Regions from separate parts of the Ensifer sp. M14 genome, predicted to be linked through region 2. Evidence: riboswitches for the same ligand, from Rfam matches in the RefSeq annotation. Region 2 holds a riboswitch; the other holds the start of a gene.
What was found. Region 2 has a riboswitch for fluoride ahead of BLJAPNOD_RS32630 (voltage-gated chloride channel family protein). Riboswitches for the same ligand answer to the same signal wherever they lie in the genome.
Positions count from the first base shown of each region.

Region 1: linked by a shared signal. The riboswitch ahead of BLJAPNOD_RS27290 (voltage-gated chloride channel family protein) and the one ahead of BLJAPNOD_RS32630 (voltage-gated chloride channel family protein) in region 2 are both predicted to bind fluoride.

Region 1 covers NZ_QJNR01000011.1:49,573-59,665, reverse strand. Annotated here, with positions in the region: gene BLJAPNOD_RS27315 (universal stress protein) at 1-454, opposite strand, end outside; gene eno (phosphopyruvate hydratase) at 468-1,733, opposite strand; gene BLJAPNOD_RS36220 (hypothetical protein) at 1,789-1,974, opposite strand; partial or broken gene BLJAPNOD_RS27300 (EamA family transporter) at 2,034-2,436, opposite strand; gene BLJAPNOD_RS27290 (voltage-gated chloride channel family protein) at 2,610-4,427, opposite strand; fluoride riboswitch at 4,517-4,593, opposite strand; gene BLJAPNOD_RS27285 (hypothetical protein) at 4,619-5,011, opposite strand; partial or broken gene BLJAPNOD_RS27280 (cation transporter) at 5,097-5,564, shown strand; gene BLJAPNOD_RS27275 (sulfite exporter TauE/SafE family protein) at 5,621-6,409, opposite strand; gene nhaA (Na+/H+ antiporter NhaA) at 6,568-7,776, opposite strand; gene BLJAPNOD_RS36215 (hypothetical protein) at 8,264-8,404, shown strand; gene BLJAPNOD_RS27255 (DUF3991 and toprim domain-containing protein) at 8,740-9,783, shown strand; gene BLJAPNOD_RS27250 (DUF1419 domain-containing protein) at 9,837-10,093, shown strand, end outside.
Region 2 covers NZ_QJNR01000018.1:30,463-40,555, reverse strand. Annotated here, with positions in the region: gene BLJAPNOD_RS32680 (transposase) at 13-402, shown strand; gene tnpB (IS66 family insertion sequence element accessory protein TnpB) at 399-752, shown strand; gene BLJAPNOD_RS32670 (IS66 family transposase) at 822-2,405, shown strand; gene BLJAPNOD_RS32665 (helix-turn-helix domain-containing protein) at 2,439-2,888, opposite strand; gene BLJAPNOD_RS32655 (arsenic resistance protein) at 3,500-4,492, shown strand; gene BLJAPNOD_RS32650 (sulfite exporter TauE/SafE family protein) at 4,653-5,462, opposite strand; gene BLJAPNOD_RS32645 (cation transporter) at 5,545-6,126, opposite strand; gene BLJAPNOD_RS36310 (hypothetical protein) at 6,190-6,372, opposite strand; gene BLJAPNOD_RS32635 (EamA family transporter) at 6,402-6,839, opposite strand; gene BLJAPNOD_RS32630 (voltage-gated chloride channel family protein) at 6,850-8,664, opposite strand; fluoride riboswitch at 8,754-8,830, opposite strand; gene BLJAPNOD_RS32625 (dihydroxy-acid dehydratase) at 9,054-10,093, opposite strand, start outside.

The DNA of each region.
Region 1 (10,093 bases), on a different contig from region 2:
TTGCGCGCGCTCCTGCTTTCCAACCGGGCGGAACCAGCAGAACCGGCCGGTGCGCCGTGAAGATCTCAGCGTGGAAAGCATCGGCGGCATCCATGTTTCTATTATGCGACAAGACGACGAGGGCGATATCCGCGGTCGTCTCCCGTAAAACGGTCTGCGCCTCCGGCCCGGTAATCGTGCGCAATTCTATCGAAGGCGCTTCGGGTCGCAAAACTATATTCCATTCGCCGAACGCGGATTTGATAGCGTCCGCACGCTGTTGCAGCGAGCCTTCGTCATGGGTGCGAAGCTCCTGCATGTCGATTTCCTCGGGAGGGCAGACGAGATGTGCAGGATCGACGATGACATTCAACGCTTCGATCGACGAGCAGGTCACGGATGCTGCCGCCATAACTGCAGCATCCATCGTTCCCGCGACTGTATCGCCTTTTGTCAGTACAGCCAGAATTCTCATGTTAGTGCTCCCATCATTTCCCGAACCGTGCAGCACCACCAAGTTCTGCCTCGATCTCCAGCAGCCGATTGTATTTCGCAATCCGGTCAGAGCGCGAGGCTGAACCCGTCTTGATCTGACCGCCACCCATGGCGACAGCGAAATCGGCGATGAAGCTGTCTTCCGTCTCGCCCGAGCGGTGCGAAATGACATAGTTCCAGCCGGCATTACGGCAGAGCTGGATCGCGCTGATCGTCTCGGTCACCGTGCCGATCTGGTTGAGCTTGATCAGTGCCGCATTGCAGGCCTTCTCCTCGATACCCTTTGCAATGAAGTGGGTATTGGTGACGAGGTTGTCGTCCCCGACGATCTGAATCCGGTCGCCGAGAGCGTTGGTGATGGCCTTGTAGCCGTCCCAATCGTTCTCATCATGGCTGTCCTCGATCGAGACGATCGGGAATTTTTCGACCCAGGTCTCGAACAGGCTGACCATCTCCTCGGACGTCTTGTTTCCTTGCCCGCTGCGCGTCAGGCGATAGAGCCCGTCCTCAAAGAACGAACTGGCAGCAGGATCGAGCGCGATAGCAATATCGTCGCCTGGCCGGTAGCCTGCGGCCTCGATTGCTTCGACAATGACCTCGCAGGCCTCCTCGTTGCTCCGGAGCTTCGGTGCAAATCCACCTTCGTCGCCGACACTGGTGCTGAGACCGCGCTTCGACAGGATAGATTTCAGGGCATGAAACGTCTCGGCCCCAAAACGGAGGGCTTCAGCAAATGTTGGCGCACCATGCGGGTAGAGCATGAATTCCTGGAAATCCATGCCGGAATCGGCGTGCATGCCGCCATTGAGCACGTTCATCATGGGGATGGGCAGATGGACGGCCCCAACGCCACCCAGATAGGCGTAAAGAGGAAGGTCGTGGCTTGCGGCGGCGGCCCGGCAGAGCGCCTGGGAAACCCCAAGGATGGCATTGGCTCCAAGCTCGGATTTGTTCGGCGAGCCGTCGAGTTCGATCATTGCCGCGTCGAGCGCCGCTTGATGTGAAGGATCCCGTCCCTTCAGAAGAGGAGCGATCCGCTGATTGACATTGTCGACGGCTTTACGAACGCCCTTGCCACCATAGCGGCTGGCGTCACCGTCGCGCAGTTCCACGGCCTCGTTGGCGCCAGTGGAGGCGCCGGAGGGAACGGACGAGGTGCCGACAATGCCATTGTCGAGATGAACGCTGACGCGAAGCGTCGGATTACCCCGCGAATCGAGGATCTCCAGGGCGGTGATGTTTTCGATGAAGGCTCTCATGGACTTGCTCCTGCTGCCGAGATGGCGGCTTTAGTGCTTTCCAATCGGGAAATCCCTAGATTGGGCGGTTGGCATCTTCTATTTCTTTTTCTCGATCTGATCGAAACGACCGGTACTCCCACCGACCTGTTTGAGGGTTTCGTCGTCGCCATACCTCCTCCAGCCAGAATACGTGATCATCGACTGGTATAACTGGAAACCAGGCGTACCACTCGCGCCACAAGCATTGTTCCTTCACCATGGCCCAATCCTCCCAGTTGTTATCTCTTGGTCTTAAGCCCTGTACGCGACGAGCACGGCTCATCCCGCGATCATCACGACACCGAGCCAGTTCGGAAGTGTCAGGCGTTCGCCGAGGAACAGGACGGCAAAGATGGAAACGAAGACAACCGACAACATGTCGATCGGCGCGACGCGGGCCGCGTCGCCAAGCTTCAGCGCTCGAAAATAGCAAATCCAGGATGCGCCGGTCGCGAGGCCTGAAAGCACAAGGAATAACCAGCTTCTGCTGGAGACCGACGACGGCTCCTGCCAGTTGCCGGTGATATAGACCATCATCCCAGCGGCGAGCAGAATGACGATGGTACGAATGAAGGTGGCGAATTCGGAGTTCGACGCCGATCTTGGCGAAGATCGCTGTCAGCGCTGCAAAGCCTGCTGACATGAGAGCCCACAGGGGCCAGCTGGCAAGGAGGCTTTTCATGTCGCTTGTCCTTGCCCAATGAGCCGTATCAACGTGAGACCAGCAAACAGTCCAGCCATCGAAAGCACCAGCGAAGCCAAGCAAGCGTGCGGCGGCAATATTGACGGCGTGCCGGGAAACACCACCCAAACCCGCTCCGAGGAACACGATCAGATAGACCAAGACCGTCTCCTTCAGGATGTCGTGACTTTGAGTGCTTCTGCCGCCGCCACGTTGTGATGGACGACGTCCCACTGTTCCAGGTGCTTGTAGACGATCACCTTGTTTTTCAGGAGCGCGCCATGAGTCCGGCAGAATTCCTCAAGCTTGTCGCGCGACGCAATCATCTCGACGCACATGGTCAGATCCGGATTGGGGATTTCGAAACCCTCGTCCTGAAGCTTGCCGCTGTTCGAATATCCGAAGTGTGTATGGTGAGCGACGGCATTCATAATTCCTGCTGACTTCGCCTGCAGGACCAGTTCTCGATAGAGCGGCTTGGCACCAAACCAGCTACTCTTGCCTGAGGTCTTCTCCCGCGGTTTCATATAGATACGGACCATGCCGATTTCGGTGGAATGCAGCCTGTGTTGCGTCACGATGATGGGCCTTTCGGTGAGGGTTGCGGTGGTAGCAAGGGACCGGAGCCGGACCTTGCCGACAAAGTCGCCGAGCGCATTGGCGTTCATGTCGCGCATATGGCGAACCGAGATGTCAGGAGGAATGTCGTTGGCCGCAGCTGTCTTCGGCACGCCCACGCGCTGCGAAAGGTAGATGCTGGAATGGCCGCTGCAGAGGTAGGCAACGAAGCAGGCGACCGCGATGTAGACGGAGTGGGTTGCCCCGAAAAGCTCGATGCCCATGATCATGCAAGCGAGCGGCGTGTTGGTCGCGCCCGCGAAGACGGCGACGAAACCGAGAGCGGCAAATAGGTCCGGTGGCGCACCGAGAACGCCCGCGACAGCACTGCCGAGAGCCGCACCGACGAAGAACAGCGGCGTCACCTCACCACCCTTGAAGCCAGCGCTTAGAGTGATGATCGTGAACAGACCCTTCCAGGCCCAACTCCAGTAATCGATGTGATCTGGGCGGAAGAAGCCGAGGATCGTTGCATCCTCGGGATTGGGGGACCATACCCCAAGCCCCAGATATTCTCGTGTTCCAAGGGCGTAGACCAAGCCAAGCAGGATCAAGCTTGCGAGAACCGGACGCAGCGGGGCATAGGGCAGGATGGCCTTGTAGGCGGACGATGCCAGGTGAGAAAGTTCTGCGAAGAAATGCGCTGCCAGTCCAAAGGCCACGGAGGCAATCACAACCTTCAGCATCAGCACGGCGTCGAGGTGAAAGCCGATGCCTTCACCAGCGCCGCTCAGATAGGCGATGGCATAATGTGTATGCCCAATGCTCCAGGCGTGGCAGGTCCAGTCTGCGACAATGGCGGCCAGCAAGGCAGGAAGCAATGCCTCGTATTGCATCCGGCCAATTGTCAGGACTTCCAAGGCAAAGACCGCGCCGGCAATAGGCGTGCCGAAGACTGCACCAAACCCGGCCGCAATGCCTGCCATCAACAGGATACGAATGTCGGCGGATGTCAGTTTAAAGACCTTACCGAAGGCGCTCGCAAGGCTGCCGCCTAGCTGCACGGCGGTTCCCTCGCGTCCAGCTGAACCGCCGACCAGATGGGTCAGCACGGTTGTGACGAGGATGAACGGAGCCATGCGCAGTGGCACGCCGCCACCCGGCTCGTGGATTTGATCGACGATCAGATTGTTGCCGCCCTCGGCGGACTTGCCAAACTTTCCGTAGGCCCACACCATAGCAAAGCCAGCCACTGGCATACAGAAGATCAGCCAAGGAAACTCGAACCGTAGTTCTGTCGCCCGATCAAGGCTCCAGAGGAACAGAGCAACGAGCGATCCGACGGCTATTGCCATCGGAATGACAATGGCGATCCACTTTGCGAGACTGCGGATTTGCTGAAAACGAAGGCCGAATAATGATGCGAGCGTCATGCGAAAGACACTCCACCAAAACTGTCAGCAGATATGAGAAAACACAGAAAATGAATTCCAGACACGACCCTACTCCTTCGCGTTATGCGCGTTGAGTAGGAGTCATCAGCTTCATCGAGGAAGCGGTTCGGCGTAATGCCCGGCAGAATCCATTACCGTTGAGGTTAAATACCGTTGGAAAGTAACTAGAGTCAAGGTCCCTCATCCCGCTCATCGGAGTGATCCCGTGCAGATAGGGCAAGACAGACTGCGGCGATCACCGGGACGGTGAACAGGCCGGCTATCGTGATGAGCTGCATTTCATGGCCCCAACTCAAAGTCCGCCCAAATCGGGTAGCGGTCGGAAGCGACGTCGGTTGTGTCATTGCTGGCGACTGCGTATCCCACGGCGCGTCAGCAAGGCGCTTGCTGGCAAGCAGGTAGTCGGAACGGAAAGTCATGAACTCCGTATTCGTGAAACCGCGTGCCGGGACAGTCGGCGTCGGAGTGGCTTCAAGGCTGTTACCGACGTCCACGAAACCGGCCCGCAACAACCCGGCTATCGTGGTCCTGTCCGCTGTGCCGTCCTCACGGGTGTAGCGCATACGATATCGTGCAGGCAGCAATGCCAGATCGTCAGGCTCAGGATCATCCGGCGCGACGGAATTGAAGTCGCCGCCAATCAGGGTCAGTGTGGATTTCCTTGAGGATGCCTCCGTGAACCTGTTGATCCTGCTTGCGCTTGGATGGTCGCTTCGCAACCGCGTGCGCGTTGGCGTGGCTCTGGCTCTGATCTTGCTCGTTCCCGGAATCGCGACGTTGTGGACTACCTATCAGAGCCTTATGGCGCCCGTTCCGCCCCAGCCGTTCCTGTTGGCAGTCACAGGCACGGGGGCGCTTGCAGTCAACCTTTCCTGTGCATTTCTGCTGACAGCTTTCCGTCACGAGAACGGTAGCCTGACGAGGGCCGCGTTCCTTTCGGCGCGCAATGACGCGCTTGCCAATATAGCAATCATCGTGGCCGGTATCGTCACGGCCTACGCCTGGCATTCCGCCTGGCCGGACCTTATCGTTGGCCTGGAGATTGCCGGAATGAACATGGACGCCGCCCGCGAGGTCTGGCAAGCCGCTCGGAAGGAACACGCCGCTGCGGCTTGAAGCGATTGTCGGTGGGTATTCCAAAGGCGAAAGCTGCGGACGCATGATTACCAGGTTCACGCATGCCGCCATACCTTCACGGCAGAGATCAGCAGAATGGCGGCAAGCGCCGGAAGGAGCAAGGCCGTCGGCACGACACCGAGCAACTGCCCGCCAATGAAGGCGCCAGCTATCGAGCCGAGCGCCATGACGATGAGGAATGTCTTGTTGCGAGCGACAACAGAGAAGCTTTGGTCCCGGCTGTAGCGCGTAAAGCCGACCAGCATCGTCGGCAGGCTGACAGCAAGGGAGAGGCTGCCCGCGAGTTTAATATCTGCACCGAACAGCAGCACGAGCGTTGGGATGAGAAGTTCGCCGCCGGCAACGCCCAGGAGCGAGGCGACTACACCGATTACCAGACCTGCCAAAATGCCAGCGACAATCTGCGTCGTGCCAGTCACGAGGCCAGCTCCGGCGGTTGCATCGTGGCCGAACAACAGCACCACTGCGATGACGATTAGCAGCACCGCGATCACCTTATACAGGTTTTCCGATCTGAGGCGGGTTGCCCAGCCCGCGCCAAACCATGCACCAAGAAGACTTCCAGCCAGCAGGTTGACGACAATAGTCCAGTGCGCGACGATCTGATCCAGTGGAACGGTCGCTGCCCGGAACGGCAAAGCGAATGCAACGACAACGAGGCTCATTGCTTTGTTGAGGATGACCGCTTCGAGTGCCGCGTACCGAAACAGGCCGATGAGCAGCGGCAGGCGGAACTCCGCTCCACCCAGACCGATGAGGCCGCCGAGCGTTCCGATCACGGCACCCCAGATGAAGGCTGTTGCCGAACGAATCTTACCCGTCATTTCTTGCCTCGTATGGGTCGGTGCGCTGGTGAAATGGTCGCGGCACGCTTGGTGGAGTTCATGTCAAAGGGACTGTTGGAGCGAAAGCGTTTTCAGAGATCGTATGACAGCGCAGCGTTCGATCTGCGCTGCGCCATCGTTGTAATCCGTATAAATGTTCACGATATTTGATTTTTGACCGATCGACGATCAGACATCCTGAGCAGGATGTATCCGCTCACTCCGGCGATGATTGATCCGCCTAGGATGCCGAACTTGACCCGATCCTGCATGACGGGGTCCTCGAACGCGAGCAGGCCAATGAACAAGCTCATCGTGAACCCAATTCCGCAGAGAAGGGAGACGCCCAGTGTCTGTCCCCAGCTGGCCGCGGCGGGCAATTCCGCCCATCCGCTTCGAACCATGACAAAAACTGTTCCGAAAATGCCGAGCAGCTTGCCAAGAACGAGACCGGCACCAACACCCAGCGTTAATGGCTCGATCAGAGTTGCTGGCGATACACCTGCGAACGAAACGCCTGCATTTGCAAAGCCGAAGATCGGAACGATGAGAAATGCCACGGGCTTGTGCAGACCATGTTCCAGCTTGTGAAGCGGCGAAGCCGCTGGCGTTGCCTCAGGAGTGCCGGGAGTAAGACGGATGGGGATCGTTAGTGCGAGAAGAACGCCGGCAAGCGTTGCGTGAACGCCTGACATCAAAACAAGAACCCACAGGACCGCCCCCAGGACGAGAAATGGCCAAAGCCGCATCACCCCAAGGCGGTTGAAAAGCACCAGATTCCCGATCACAAGTGCGGCCCCACCAAGGGCGTACAGATTGACATCGGCCGTATAAAACAGCGCAATGACGATGACCGCGCCCAGATCGTCAATGATGGCAAGCGTTGCCAGAAAGATTTTCAGTGATGCCGGCACCCTCGGTCCCAGCAGCGAAAGCACCCCGAGTGCAAAGGCGATATCGGTTGCCGACGGAATGGCCCAGCCGCGCAGGGCGGCAGGGTTCTCGTAGTTGAAGGCGATATAAATCAGCGCCGGAACGACCATGCCACCGGCTGCAGCGGCTCCCGGCAGAATGCGGCGGCTCCAGCTCGAGAGCTGGCCATCGAGCATTTCGCGCTTGATCTCCAGGCCTACCAGCAGGAAAAAGACTGCCATCAGCGCGTCGTTGATCCAATGCTGTACGCTCAGCGGTCCAACATAGACATGCAGGAGTGCGAAATATTGGTCGGCAAAAGGTGAATTTGCCACGATGATGGCGAGTAGCGCGACTGCCATAAGCACCAGGCCGCCTGATGCCTCATTGTCGAGGAACTGACGAAGCGTAGAGTTAATGCGACCCCGCAACGGGCGGGACTGAATTGTGGACATAGATCTGCGTCCTCTGTGCAAGAGTTGTTGTTGTTCTCCGTAATAGGGGGATCCCTGGCGCACGCAGCACACGCCATAGCATTCAATATATTCATCAATTGTGCAGATGGCCAGCAAAACCGGTACTTCCTCGGACAGAACCGGGATCCCTGCACCTCTGCAATACGACTCAGACATCTGGAGATTTCGTGAGCAGGTCTGCGGCAGGAAACGGCCGACGGGACGGGCTAACAAGGATTAGAACTGCCTTTCGGAGGTGCGATGGTCAGCAAGCAGCGACTTGGATCGCCCCACCCGCAAGCGAACCAATTCCGCTCTCATGCGATGGCGTCCTGGCCCAGGTCCGATCTTCCACGATCAACCCGCAAGGGGTCCGCTAGCAGGCTGCGGCCGCTCATGGCTTTGCCATCGCGGTGATCGCGCCCGTCCCCGTGCCTTTTTGGAGCCATCGAGCGGGATTGGCCCGCTCCCGGATGGAGCCTTCGAAATGTCGCACGATCTTGTCCTCGCACAGTCCCACGCCTTCCAGCTTTCCCGTGACCTGATGGTCCCGGTCACCGTCTTCGAGGTCGACGGCGAATATGGCGTTTATCTGAACAGTCAAGCTGTCTCACTGGCATTTCGCTGAGCTCAGACAGAACACAGAGTCAGGATAATGGCGTCCTTCCCTCTGACGAGATCGACGCAAGCGACGACCTCGAGGTCATCCACGAATTTCATCCATGGGCGGCTCATTGAGCCGCCCCCTCCTTTCGTTTGTCGGCCGTTCCGGCTGCTGCTTGCGAGCCGGCGGCCGCAAGGGAGGCTTCGCCGTGGCTGGGATGTAGGCACTGGTGAATCCGACAATTGCCAGCCACGCCCTTGCGGCCTTTGCTCTTCGCGGCCGGTGGAAGTTGGCCCGCGATAATCACGGGAAGAAAAGCGACGAGAGGCCGATCGCCCATGGCGACCGAAGGAGGGAAAATGAAGAGAAGCGAAATCGAACGGCTGCGGGAAGCGGTGCAGTGCCAGACGGTGCTGGAGACGTCCGGTTTCGCTCTCGATGTCAAAGAGAGCACCAGGCGTGCCATGAAGTATCGCCGTGGCAGCGAAATCATCATCGTGACCCATGCCGGTCGGGGATGGTTCGATCCTCTTGGCGAGGAGAAAGGCGACGTCTTTAGCCTGATGGCCTGCCTGGAGAATTGCGTCTTTCTTGAAGCATGCGATCGGGTTGGCGCTCTTGTGGGCGCTCAGTCATCGCAGCCCATCTGGGTCCACGAAGATCGCGCGCTCGCCGACCTCACGTCCATATCCGAAAGTTGGGCCCTCCGGAGACCGTCATGGCCGGGCTCAGCGTCATGGCGCTATCTGCGTTGGCAACGTTGTATTCCTGCCTCCATCATCCGGGCTGCGATCGGTCACGGTATCCTGCGTGAGGGGCCATTTGGAAGCATGTGGGCGGCACACACCGACGAGACGGGTGCTGTTTGCGGATGGGAGGCCCGCGGACCGCAATGGCGCGGCTTTGCGACGGGCGGCCGTAAAACCCTGTTTCGACTTGGCTGCAGCCAAGCCTTTCGCCTCTGTGTGACCGAGGCGGCAATCGATGCCATGAGCCTGGCTGCCCTAGAAGGAATGCGGGACGCCACACTCTACCTCAGCACTGGCGGTGGCTGGGCGCCTGCGACGGAGGCAGCTTTACGCTTGCTGGCAGCAAGATCGAACGTGCAGCTCGTGGCGGCGACGGACGCCAATTCTCAAGGCGATGCCTACGCTGACAGGCTTCGCGCATTGGCAGACGACGTCGGCTGCATATGGCTCCGGCTTCGTCCCTCCGCCGACGATTGGAATGAGGTTTTGAAGCAGCGGGAGAAGGGGAGAATGGAGCGGAAAATGGAGGGAGACGTACCGCATACCCGCCAGCCGCATCAAGGGAGGCTTTGCCCGGCTACGCCGGCCCTGGACCCGGCCGATCGGAATGCCGGCGACAGGCGAGGTGTCATGAAGGATCGAAGAGAAGAGTGAGGTCGTGAGGATCCGCAGCACTTCGGTCTGGCAGAGCACAGAAGGAGCCGCAGATGACAAACCTCAGTCCGATCCAGAAGGTCTTCCAGGGAACGGCCACGCGCCAGCAGATGTTCTCGTTGTTCGATCGCCACGCACAGCGGCTTAACCGATGGGAGGATGACGCATCCGCACTCTATGCCGGCGAGTGGTTCGAGATCACCGAAGCCGAATACGATTATATGTTCGAAATTCTGCCGCCGCTTTGGATCCGCGGCCCGATGTTCGCGATGCGCGAGTTCCTGACCGGCTCGGTAACATCAGTGTTCTT
Region 2 (10,093 bases):
CAGGAGTTCTCCATGGAGTCTACGTTGGAGTTTCTCACAACCGGCAAGACCCGACGTGAGGTTCACCGACATTGGCCTGATGAGGTCAAGGCGCGGATCGTGTCGGAGAGCTTGAGGCCCGGCACGACAGTCAATGAAGTTGCGCAGCGCTATGGATTGCGAGCCAACAGCCTTTCCACCTGGCGGACGATGGCACGGCAGGGCAAGCTGATCCTGCCAGCTCCGGAGGACGCGGTAGAGTTCGCGGCCATGGTTGTCGAGCCGCCGTCGCCTGAGCCGCTGACATTCAAGGCTGCCACGCGCGCCGAGATTATTCTCGGTCCGGTGACGATCCGTCTTGAGGAAGGTGCGTCTGCTGCCAGGATCGCTGCCATCGCTCGCGACCTGGCGGCAGCGACATGATCTTTCCATCGAACCGTGTGCGGATCATGGTGGCGACCAAACCAGTCGACTTCCGCAAGGGCCATGATGGTTTGGCGGCGCTGGTGAAGAACGAGCTGCACAAGGACCCGTTCACCGGAACTGTCTTCGTGTTCCGGTCACGCAAGGCAGACCGGCTGAAGCTGATCTACTGGGATGGCAGCGGGATCGTGCTGGCCTACAAACGGCTTGAAGAGCACAGCTTCACTTGGCCAGGCATCAAGGATGGCTTGATGACGCTCACTCACGCCCAGTTCGAAGCCCTGTTTGCGGGTCTCGATTGGCGGCGGGTTCATGCCGTCAAAACGAGAGCGCCGGAGACCATCGAATAGCTGCGGCACGATGACTCAGCACGACGAATTCCGAGGGCAAATCGGCTCGGGATTTGGTAGTTTCCGGCCATGCGTGATGCCGCCGACCTTCCCGATGATGTTGCCGCCCTGAAGGCGATGCTGATCGCCGCGCGGCTAAGCGAGGCGGCCAAGGACTTCGCGATAGCCAGTAAGGACGAGCATATCGCCCGCAAGGATGAGCGGATCGAACGGCTTGAAAAGCTCGTCGCAGCATTCAAGCAGGCAGCCTTCGGACGCAAATCCGAGAAGATCGATCCTCACCAATTCGACTTGGCGCTCGAAGACCTGGAGACAGCCATGGCCGCGATCCATGCCGAGGATGAGGCGGACACTACTGCTGGAAACAGGATTGCCAAGCCACGCGCCATCAATCGCGGCTCCCTTCCAAAGCATCTTCCCCGTATCGAAGAGGTCATTGAGCCGGAAAGCCTGATCTGCGCCTGCGGCGGGTGTCTGCATTGCATTGGCGAGGATGTCTCCGAGCGGCTGGACGTGGTCCCGGCGCAGTTCCGCGTCATTGTCACCCGGCGGCCCAAATATGCCTGCCGTGCCTGCACTGACGGTGTCGTTCAGGCTCCGGCACCAGCACGGCTGATCCAGGCTGGGCTGCCGACAGAAGCGACCGTCGCCCATGTGCTGGTCTCCAAGTATGCCGATCACCTTCCGCTTTACCGCCAGGCCCAGATCATGAGCCGCCAGGGCATTGACCTCGACCGATCCACGCTGGCTGACTGGGTCGGTCGGGCAGCCTACGAACTGCGGCCCGTCTTCGATGCGTTGATCGCCGATCTGAAGCGCTCGACCAAGCTGTTCATGGACGAGACCCGTGCCCCGGTGCTTGATCCCGGCTCCCGCAAGACGAAGACCGGATACTTCTGGGCGCTGGCGCGGGATGATCGCCCATGGGGCGGCGACGCTCCACCGGGCGTGGCCTTCACCTATGCGCCTGGTCGTGGGGGCATTCATGCCGAACGGATATTGCAGGGCTTCTCCGGCATCCTGCAGGTCGATGGCTATGCCGGATACAACAGGCTAATCGCACCTGAGCGCGTTGGTCCCGACATTCAGCTTGCTTATTGTTGGGCGCATGCCCGGCGCAAACTGGTGGAGATCACCCGCAACGGGTCAGCACCGATTGCCGAGGACGGCGTCAAGCGGATCGGTGAGCTGTATCGTATCGAGGCCGAACTGCGCGGCCTTGATTCTGAGGCTCGCCTTGCAGGTCGACAGGAGCGGTCAGCGCAAATGGTCGCCGATATGCAGCCCTGGCTCGCTCATCACCGCACCCGCGTCGCAACGAAGTCACCGCTCGGCGAGGCATTGGCCTACATCGTCAAATACTGGGATGGTCTGAAGCTCTTCCTGACCGACGGGCGCATCGAGATCGACAACAACAGTGTCGAGCGGACCATCAAGCCAATTGCGCTCAATCGGAAGAACGCACTCTTTGCAGGACATGACGCTGGAGCGGAGAACTGGGCGATCATCGCCTCGCTGGTCGAGACCTGCAAGCTCAATGCCGTCGATCCGCAGGTCTATCTGACCAACACTCTCACCGCCATCGTAAACGGTCACAAGCAGGCTCTGGTGAGCGAACTGTTGCCGTGGAATTTTAATCTACAGAAACACTGAAGCCAGTGCGGCGGCTTCAAGTGCAGGAGTTGCCTAAGCGCCACCGCAGCAGGGACCCGGCTCGGGGGCGGCCAAGTCTTTGAATATGACGCAGTCGCTTCCTGGGCCACCCAAGCAGGCATCGTTGCAGCGCTCTACAAACGCCGCGAGCCGCGTCTCCAGCGACCGCAGCTCTCCCAGCTTCTTCCTACCGTCGTCAAGATGACTCTTCGCGATATCGCGCGTCTCCACACAGTCTCGCTCGCTGCTGATCGCAAGGTCGAGCAGCAGACGCACCTGGTCTATTCCGAACCCAAAATCCCGGCACTGTTTGACGAATATCAGCCGCGAGAGGTCTGCCTCATCGAAGTAGCGCTGCCCGGAAGCGGACCGCCTTGCTCTCGGGATCAGACCTATCTCCTCGTAGAACCGGATTGTCGGCGCGGTCACGCCCGAGGCTTTGGCAAGGGCTCCGATGGAGAACACGGGGATGTGAACGTTCATGGCGGCTTTGCTCCTTGCCCTTCAAGTTACTTGAAGGAGTAGGCTTCGATCAAACGTCATGCAAGGAGATCACGGAATGAACAATACGACGAAACTCGCGGGAGTCGGCCTCGTCGCCTGCGCAGCATGTTGCGCTGCTCCACTTCTCACACTTGCTGGAGCGGGAGCCGTCGTCGGTGCCACAGCCTTTTGGGGGCCACTGGCATTCCTGGTGGCAATGACGTTGGCGACCCTCTCCCTTCTTCAGCGTCGGAAGGTTGTCGCGAACCAAAGCAAGTCGGCATTGCCTTCTTCCGGCCATTGCGGTTGCGGAACATGCTCCACCGACGACAGGAGCGATGTCCCCACCGCTTGCACGGTCGACAGTGGCGACTTCAAGACATGTACGGCGCAGGTCGACAAACACCACCCCAGCGACTTGCGGCGCATGAACGAAGCCCTCGGGTGATTCCGGAAATCGGACGATCCTATCTGGCCCCTTGTCCATGCCTGCCAGATCATGCGGCATCTGCCACGTGCCATAGGCGCACCAGAAGTGTCCGACGAAAAAAAACGCCAAATGACAAGGATGGCCATCGTTCTCGAACGAAGCTAGCGTTGTCTGTCGTGAATTGAAAAGTGAAAGCCTACCATTGACCCTCCGTGACACCCTCGAAAATCATCAGGTCCAGATTTACTTTGGCGCAGTTGTCCTCGGCGCTCTGGCGGCCCTCTTGATCTCCGGAACAACCGCACTTGAGAGCGGCATCAATCCGACGCTGGCGTTCATGTTGTTTGTGACCTTCCTTCAGGTTCCGCTTGCCGAACTGCGGGTGGCCCTGGCGCGCTTCCGCTTCCTTGGCGTCCTGCTACTGACGAACTTTGTCGTCATGCCTGTATTGGTGGGAGTTCTCGTCCAGTTTCTTCCACCCGATCCGATGGTGCGGCTTGGCGTATTGCTGGTCCTTCTCGCCCCATGTATCGACTATGTCGTTACGTTCTCGCACCTTGGCCGCGCCGACGCGCGCCTTCTGCTGGCAGCAACACCCGCGCTCCTGATCGTCCAGATGCTACTGTTGCCCGTCTATCTGAGTGTTTTTCTTGGTCCCGAGGCCGGGTCTCTCATCAATGCCGGACCATTTGTCCACGCCTTCGTCTGGTTGATCGCAGTCCCGCTTGTCCTCGCCGTCCTCGTACAGTTTTGGTCCGACCGAAGTGTGGCCGGGGCACGTGCGTCGACGGTTCTGGGACTGCTCCCGGTTCCCGCGACCGCGCTCGTACTCTTCGTCGTCGTGGCTGCCGTCGTACCGCAACTCGGCTCCGCGCTCGATGTCACATTCCGAGTCCTGCCTATATACGTTGCATACGCGGTTGTTGCGCCCTTGGCGGGGTGGGGGATGAGCAAGCTGTTCCGGCTTGATGCTCCAGCGGGTCGTGCCGTCGCATTCAGTGCCGCCACGCGCAACTCTCTGGTCGTTCTGCCGCTGGCATTCGCTGTCCCCGGCGCTGTGCCGATCCTTCCGGCAATAATCGTCACGCAGACACTGATCGAGCTTCTGAGCCAGTTGGCTTACATTCGTTTGGCACCGAAGTTTGGGTCGAACACCGCTTCCTCGAAAACTTAGTTGGCCGTGAAGGTGGCGCTGAATCGTAGCTTACATTTAACCGCCACGCTCATCGCTATTGTCGGCGGCCACAAGCAGAGCCTGATCGAGGAGTTACTGCCTTCCAAATTCCAGTCGCGAGACCGCTGAAGATCACGCCGTCGCAGGCAGGAACTTATAGTCATGCGTGCCGCCACACCTTGATCGCAGAGATCACGAGGATCAGCGCGAGGCCTGGCAGCAGCACGCCACTCGGGACAATCCCCAGGAGCTGTCCGCCGATGAATGCGCCAAGGACCGACCCTGCGGCCATAACAGCCAAGAACATACGGTTGCTTCTGATAACGGCAAAACTCTGGTCGCGGCTGTAGCGGGTAAAGCCAACGATCATGGTTGGCAGGCTCACCGCCAGAGAAAGACTTCCAGCAAGCTTGATGTCCGCTCCGAACAGAAGAATGAGGGTCGGTATCAGGAGTTCGCCACCAGCGACACCCAGCAGGGATGCGACAATCCCAATTATCAGGCCCGCAACCACGCCTGCTACGATCTGCGCAGTCCCGGCGACAAGGGCCGAACCTGCTACGATGTCGTGACCGAACATCAGCACGGCGGCGATCATGAGCAACAGAACTGCAATCACCTTGTAGAGCGTCTCGGACTTCAGTCGGGTTGCCCAACCCGCGCCGAGCCAGGCACCAGCCAGGCTCCCGGCCAGAAGGTTGACGATGATCGGCCAGTTCACCACGATCTGATCAAAAGGGACAGTCGCCGCCCGAAATGGCAGTGCGAAAGCGACGACGACCAGGCTCATGGCCTTGTTGAGGATCACGGCTTCCAACGCGGCAAAGCCGAACGGGCCGATGAGCAGAGGCAGGCGGAACTCAGCCCCGCCAAGACCGATCAGTCCACCGAGAGTACCGATGGCCGCTCCGCTGAAAAATGCGGCCGGTCGATTGGTGGATAGGGTCTTCTTCGTCGCGGGATCAGTCATGGTGTCAGGTTCTCGTAAATATCGTAACTATAACCAGCTAAATGCGGGATGTCTGGATTCGGCAAGCTCGGTTGCAGCAGTATCAGGCCACTGCATCGTGCTCCTGGCGCGCCGCGCGCCAAACCTCCTTGGCTGCGTCGAGGTTCATCCAGGCGATCCCGAGGCCCACGATGAGGTCCGGCCATGGCGAACGCCACAGGAGGAGCGTTACGGCCCCGGCCGCAATGATCGCAACGTTGGCGATGGCGTCGTTGCGCGCGGACAGAAACGCCGCCTTCGTCAGCGACCCGCTTCCGTCACGATAGGCGGCAAGGAGGAAGGCGCAGCAGAGGTTGACGACAAGCGCACCTAGCCCTGTCAGTCCAAGCGCGAGCGGCTCGGGTGCAATAGGCACCTCGAACTTCTGCCAAGCGGTCCAGAGGAATGCGATGGCAGGGGCAAGCAGAATGAGAGACATCGCCATTCCGGCGCGGGCGCGGTTCCTTGGCGACCATGCCATCGCGACGAAGATGAGGAGATTGACGGATGCGTCCTCGAAGAAGTCCGCGCTGTCCGCCAGCAGGGATGCCGACCCGATCCTGAGCGCGACGGAAAATTCTATCCCGAAGTATGCGAGGTTTGCGATGGCGACGATCAGAACAATCCGCCGAATTCTATTGTCCATAGTTCTTAGCTCCGGTCAGTTCGATACAGTTTTGCCTGCTCGGCCTTGTGCGGTTGTGATGATCTAAATCTCCTGCCGTGCTGCCTCCTCGTCCTTCTCCTGCTTGGAGCGGAATGATTTGTATTCCCATAGTCCTGTCCGGGGATTGCGGCGTCGCCAGATGGCTTCGAGCCAGAATATCCTGTCGTCGATTGGCATGACCGGAAACCAAGCATACCACTCCCGCCATAGATGCTCCTCCCGCATCGTCTGACCCTTTCCCCCTGATGTTGACGTCACGCACGGTAGGCAACGAGCACGGCCCCTGCTGCTATCATGGCGACGCCGAGCCAGTTCGGCAGCGACAGGCGCTCGCCGAGAAACAGCACGGCGAATACCGAGACGAAGACGACGGAAAGCTTGTCGATGGGTGCAACGCGGGCAGCATCCCCCAGCTTCAGCGCCCGGAAATAGCAAATCCATGATGCGCCTGTGGCGAGCCCCGACAGGACGAGAAAGAACCAGCTTCGCGCCGAGACCGAAGACGGTTCCTGCCAGTTGCCCGTAATATAGAGCATCAGGCCTGCGGCCATCAGGATGACGATGGTGCGAAAGAAGGTGGCGAAATCGGAGTTGACGTTCTCGACGCCGATCTTGGCGAAGATCGCGGTGAGTGCCGCAAAACCTGCCGAGAGAAGCGCCCAGAATGGCCAGCTCGTGAACAATGTCTTCATGATCAGCTCCTCACCGCTTCGTATCCGTCAAGGCGTCTTCGGTCGTCAGAGCATGATCCAGCACGTCCCAGTGCTCGATGTGCTTGTAGATGATCACCTTGTTCTTCAGGAGCGAACCGTGTGTTCGGCAGAACTCTTCGAGCAGTTCCCGGTCGCCGATGAGTTCGACGCACATGGTAAGATCAGGGTTCGGTATCTCGAAACCTTCGTCCTGCAGCTTGCCGCTGTTGGAGTAGCCGAAGTGGGTGTGATGGGCGACGGCCTTCATGATGCCAGTCGCCTTCGCCTGCATGACCAGCTCCCGGTAGAGCGGCTTGCCACCGCCGAACCAGCCTCCCGTGCCGACCGCCTTCTCACGCGGCTTCATGTAAATGCGAACCATCCCGATCTCGCGGGAAGAAAGCTTGTGGCTGGTCATGACGATGGGCCTTTCTGCAAGGTTTTCTGTTGTCCGGAGCGAGCGCAAACGCACCTGCGCCAGGAGGTCGCCTCTGGCCTGGGCGCTCATCTCGCGCATGTGGCGGACGGAGATATCAGGGGGAATGTCGCGGGCGGCGGCCGTCTTCGGCACGCCGACGCGTTGCGAGAGATAGATGCTGGAATGGCCGCTGCAGAGATAGGCAACGAAGCAGGCAACCGCGATGTAGACGGAATGAGTCGCTCCGAAGAGTTCGATGCCCATGATCATGCAGGCGAGCGGCGTATTGGTCGCGCCTGCGAAGACGGCAACGAAACCGAGTGCTGCGAACAGGTCCGGTGGCGCGCCGAGCACGCCAGCGACCGCACTGCCAAGAGCAGCACCGATGAAGAAGAGCGGTGTGACCTCACCGCCCTTGAAGCCCGCGCTCAGCGTTACGATGGTGAAGAGGCCCTTCCAGGCCCAGCTCCAGTAATCGACATGGTCGGGCCGAAAGAAGCCGAGGATGGTTGCGTCCTCAGGGTTCGGAGACCAGACACCGAGGCCGAGATACTCACGGGTCCCCAGAACATAGACGAGGCCGATGAGGATGGCGCTCGCCAACACCGGCCGCAGCGGCGCATAGGGCAGGATCGCCTTGTAGGCTGACGACGCGAGGTGCGAGAGTTCGGCGAAGAAGTGAGCGGCAAGACCGAAGGCGACCCCGGCGATCACCACCTTCATCATCAGCAGAGCATCGAGATGAAATCCGACCCCTTCGCCCGAGAGGTAGACAATCGAATACTGGAGATGGCCGATGCTCCAGGCATGGCAGGTCCAGTCGCCGACGACGGCGGCCAAGAGTGCGGGAAGCAACGCCTCATATTGCATGCGCCCGATGGTTAGCACCTCCAGCGCAAAGACAGCGCCGGCAATCGGCGTCCCGAAAACCGCCCCAAATCCAGCGGCGATGCCTGCCATCAGCAGAATGCGGATGTCCGAAGGCGTAAGCTTGAACAGCCTGCCAAAGGCGCTCGCCAGGCTGCCGCCGAGCTGTACGGCGGTGCCTTCGCGGCCTGCCGAACCACCGACCAGATGCGTGAGCACCGTGGTGACCAGAATGAACGGAGCCATGCGCAGCGGTACACCGCCGCCCGGCTCATGGATTTGATCGACGATGAGGTTGTTGCCGCCCTCGGCTGACTTGCCGAACTTGCCATAGGCCCAGACCATGGCGAAGCCCGCGACCGGCATCAGATAAATCAGCCAGGGAAACTCGAAACGCAACTCTGTCGCCCGGTCGAGGCTCCAGAGGAACAGGGCGACCAGCGACCCGACGGTCATCGCCATCGGGGTAACGATGACAATCCATTTGGTTAGACTGCGGATTTGCTGGAAACGGAGACCGAAAATCGATGCGAGCGTCATGCGAACGACGCTCCATCAAATCCGGCGATCAGGGAAAAATGAAAGGGACTTTGGCTTCCAGGCACGACTCTACTCCTTCGCGTGGCTCGCGTTGAGTAGGAGTCATCAGCTTCATCTGAGAAGCGGTTCGGCTTGATGCCCGGCAGAATCCATTACCGTGAGAAATCGATATGGCATCTTAGAGGTGATTGTCAACGTCCGGTGCGATGCTGCTCTCCGACAGGACAGTGAGGGGCTGACGTGGTGTCGCAACACCGCTTACTTTTAGCCTCGTAGAATGAGACGAAGTTTTCTCGGCGAGACCTCGATCCAAAATATTGGATGCAAAGCATCGGAAATGATGCTGCGCTGAAAAGCAACTTGCCGCCGAGGCATTTCCTTCAGGTTAGTCAGGCGGATGTATCTATGTCTGTTGAACCCAAGCGGCGCTGTTCTTCTTTCCAAATGAGATCTTCGAGTGGCGTTCTCCTTCGAAGATGCATCACTGACTCGGGAAGAACACTCTTCTCTTCAGCTTCCAAGTTGAGCAAGCCATCCATCAATCCTGGAAAGTCGTCCTCGTATGACACGCGGCCAAGGTTGTTTTCAATCGCTTCAACTATTTCGCGGGTTCGATGATCAAAATCTTTGTACCGTGTGGCTGAGTTCAGGAGGCGTCTGACGGACGATTGAAATCGGTCGAGCCGTCTCTGGGAAGGGCTCATTACCGACAGCGCTGAGGCCTCAACAGAGAGTGATGCAATGAGGTCCTTCAGGCTGCTGGACACTTCTTGCGCAAGTTCATGCGCTTCCGCAGACAACCGATAGGCCCTGGCGAGAGCATCCAAGCTCCATCGGTCAACTGGCTCCCTCCTTGTTCCACTTTCGCAGAGTGCCACGGCCGCGTTCGCGTGAAACAGCGCCTCGTCTGGTCGACCTTGGATGCGGTCTAGGAGGACCTGATCTTCATGAATTCGTAGCAAGGAACGGACAATGTCTCTAGGTGGATGGTTCGTGACCTCCCTCAAGTACCGTAGAGCCTCCTCCGCTTCGCCAAGCTCTACGTATGCGTCTTCATATCGACGTTCGGCGATCAGTTGCTTTGCGAGGTTTCGTTTGATTTCCGCCAGAAGGTCCTGGTTGCCGTAGTCGCGCTCATAGTTACTCTCCCGCAACTCGCGGATGGCACCCTTGAAAGCGTAGATCGAGTTTCGGCTGTCTTCCCGGCCTGCATGTATCAGTCCCAAAAGCTGGAGCGTCCTTGCTGTAAATACCCGCCCATCGCTCGCAGAAAAGTCGGCGTCTCCAAGTATTTTCGCTATTTTTATGCAAGTTTCCGCCCCATGTAACGCAGAATCGTACATTCGAAGCGAAAGTCCTGCCTTCGAGAATTCGAACACTTGAGCCTGAATTTCAAAGAGCACTTGGGCCAGATCGAAGTCGCCGTGAA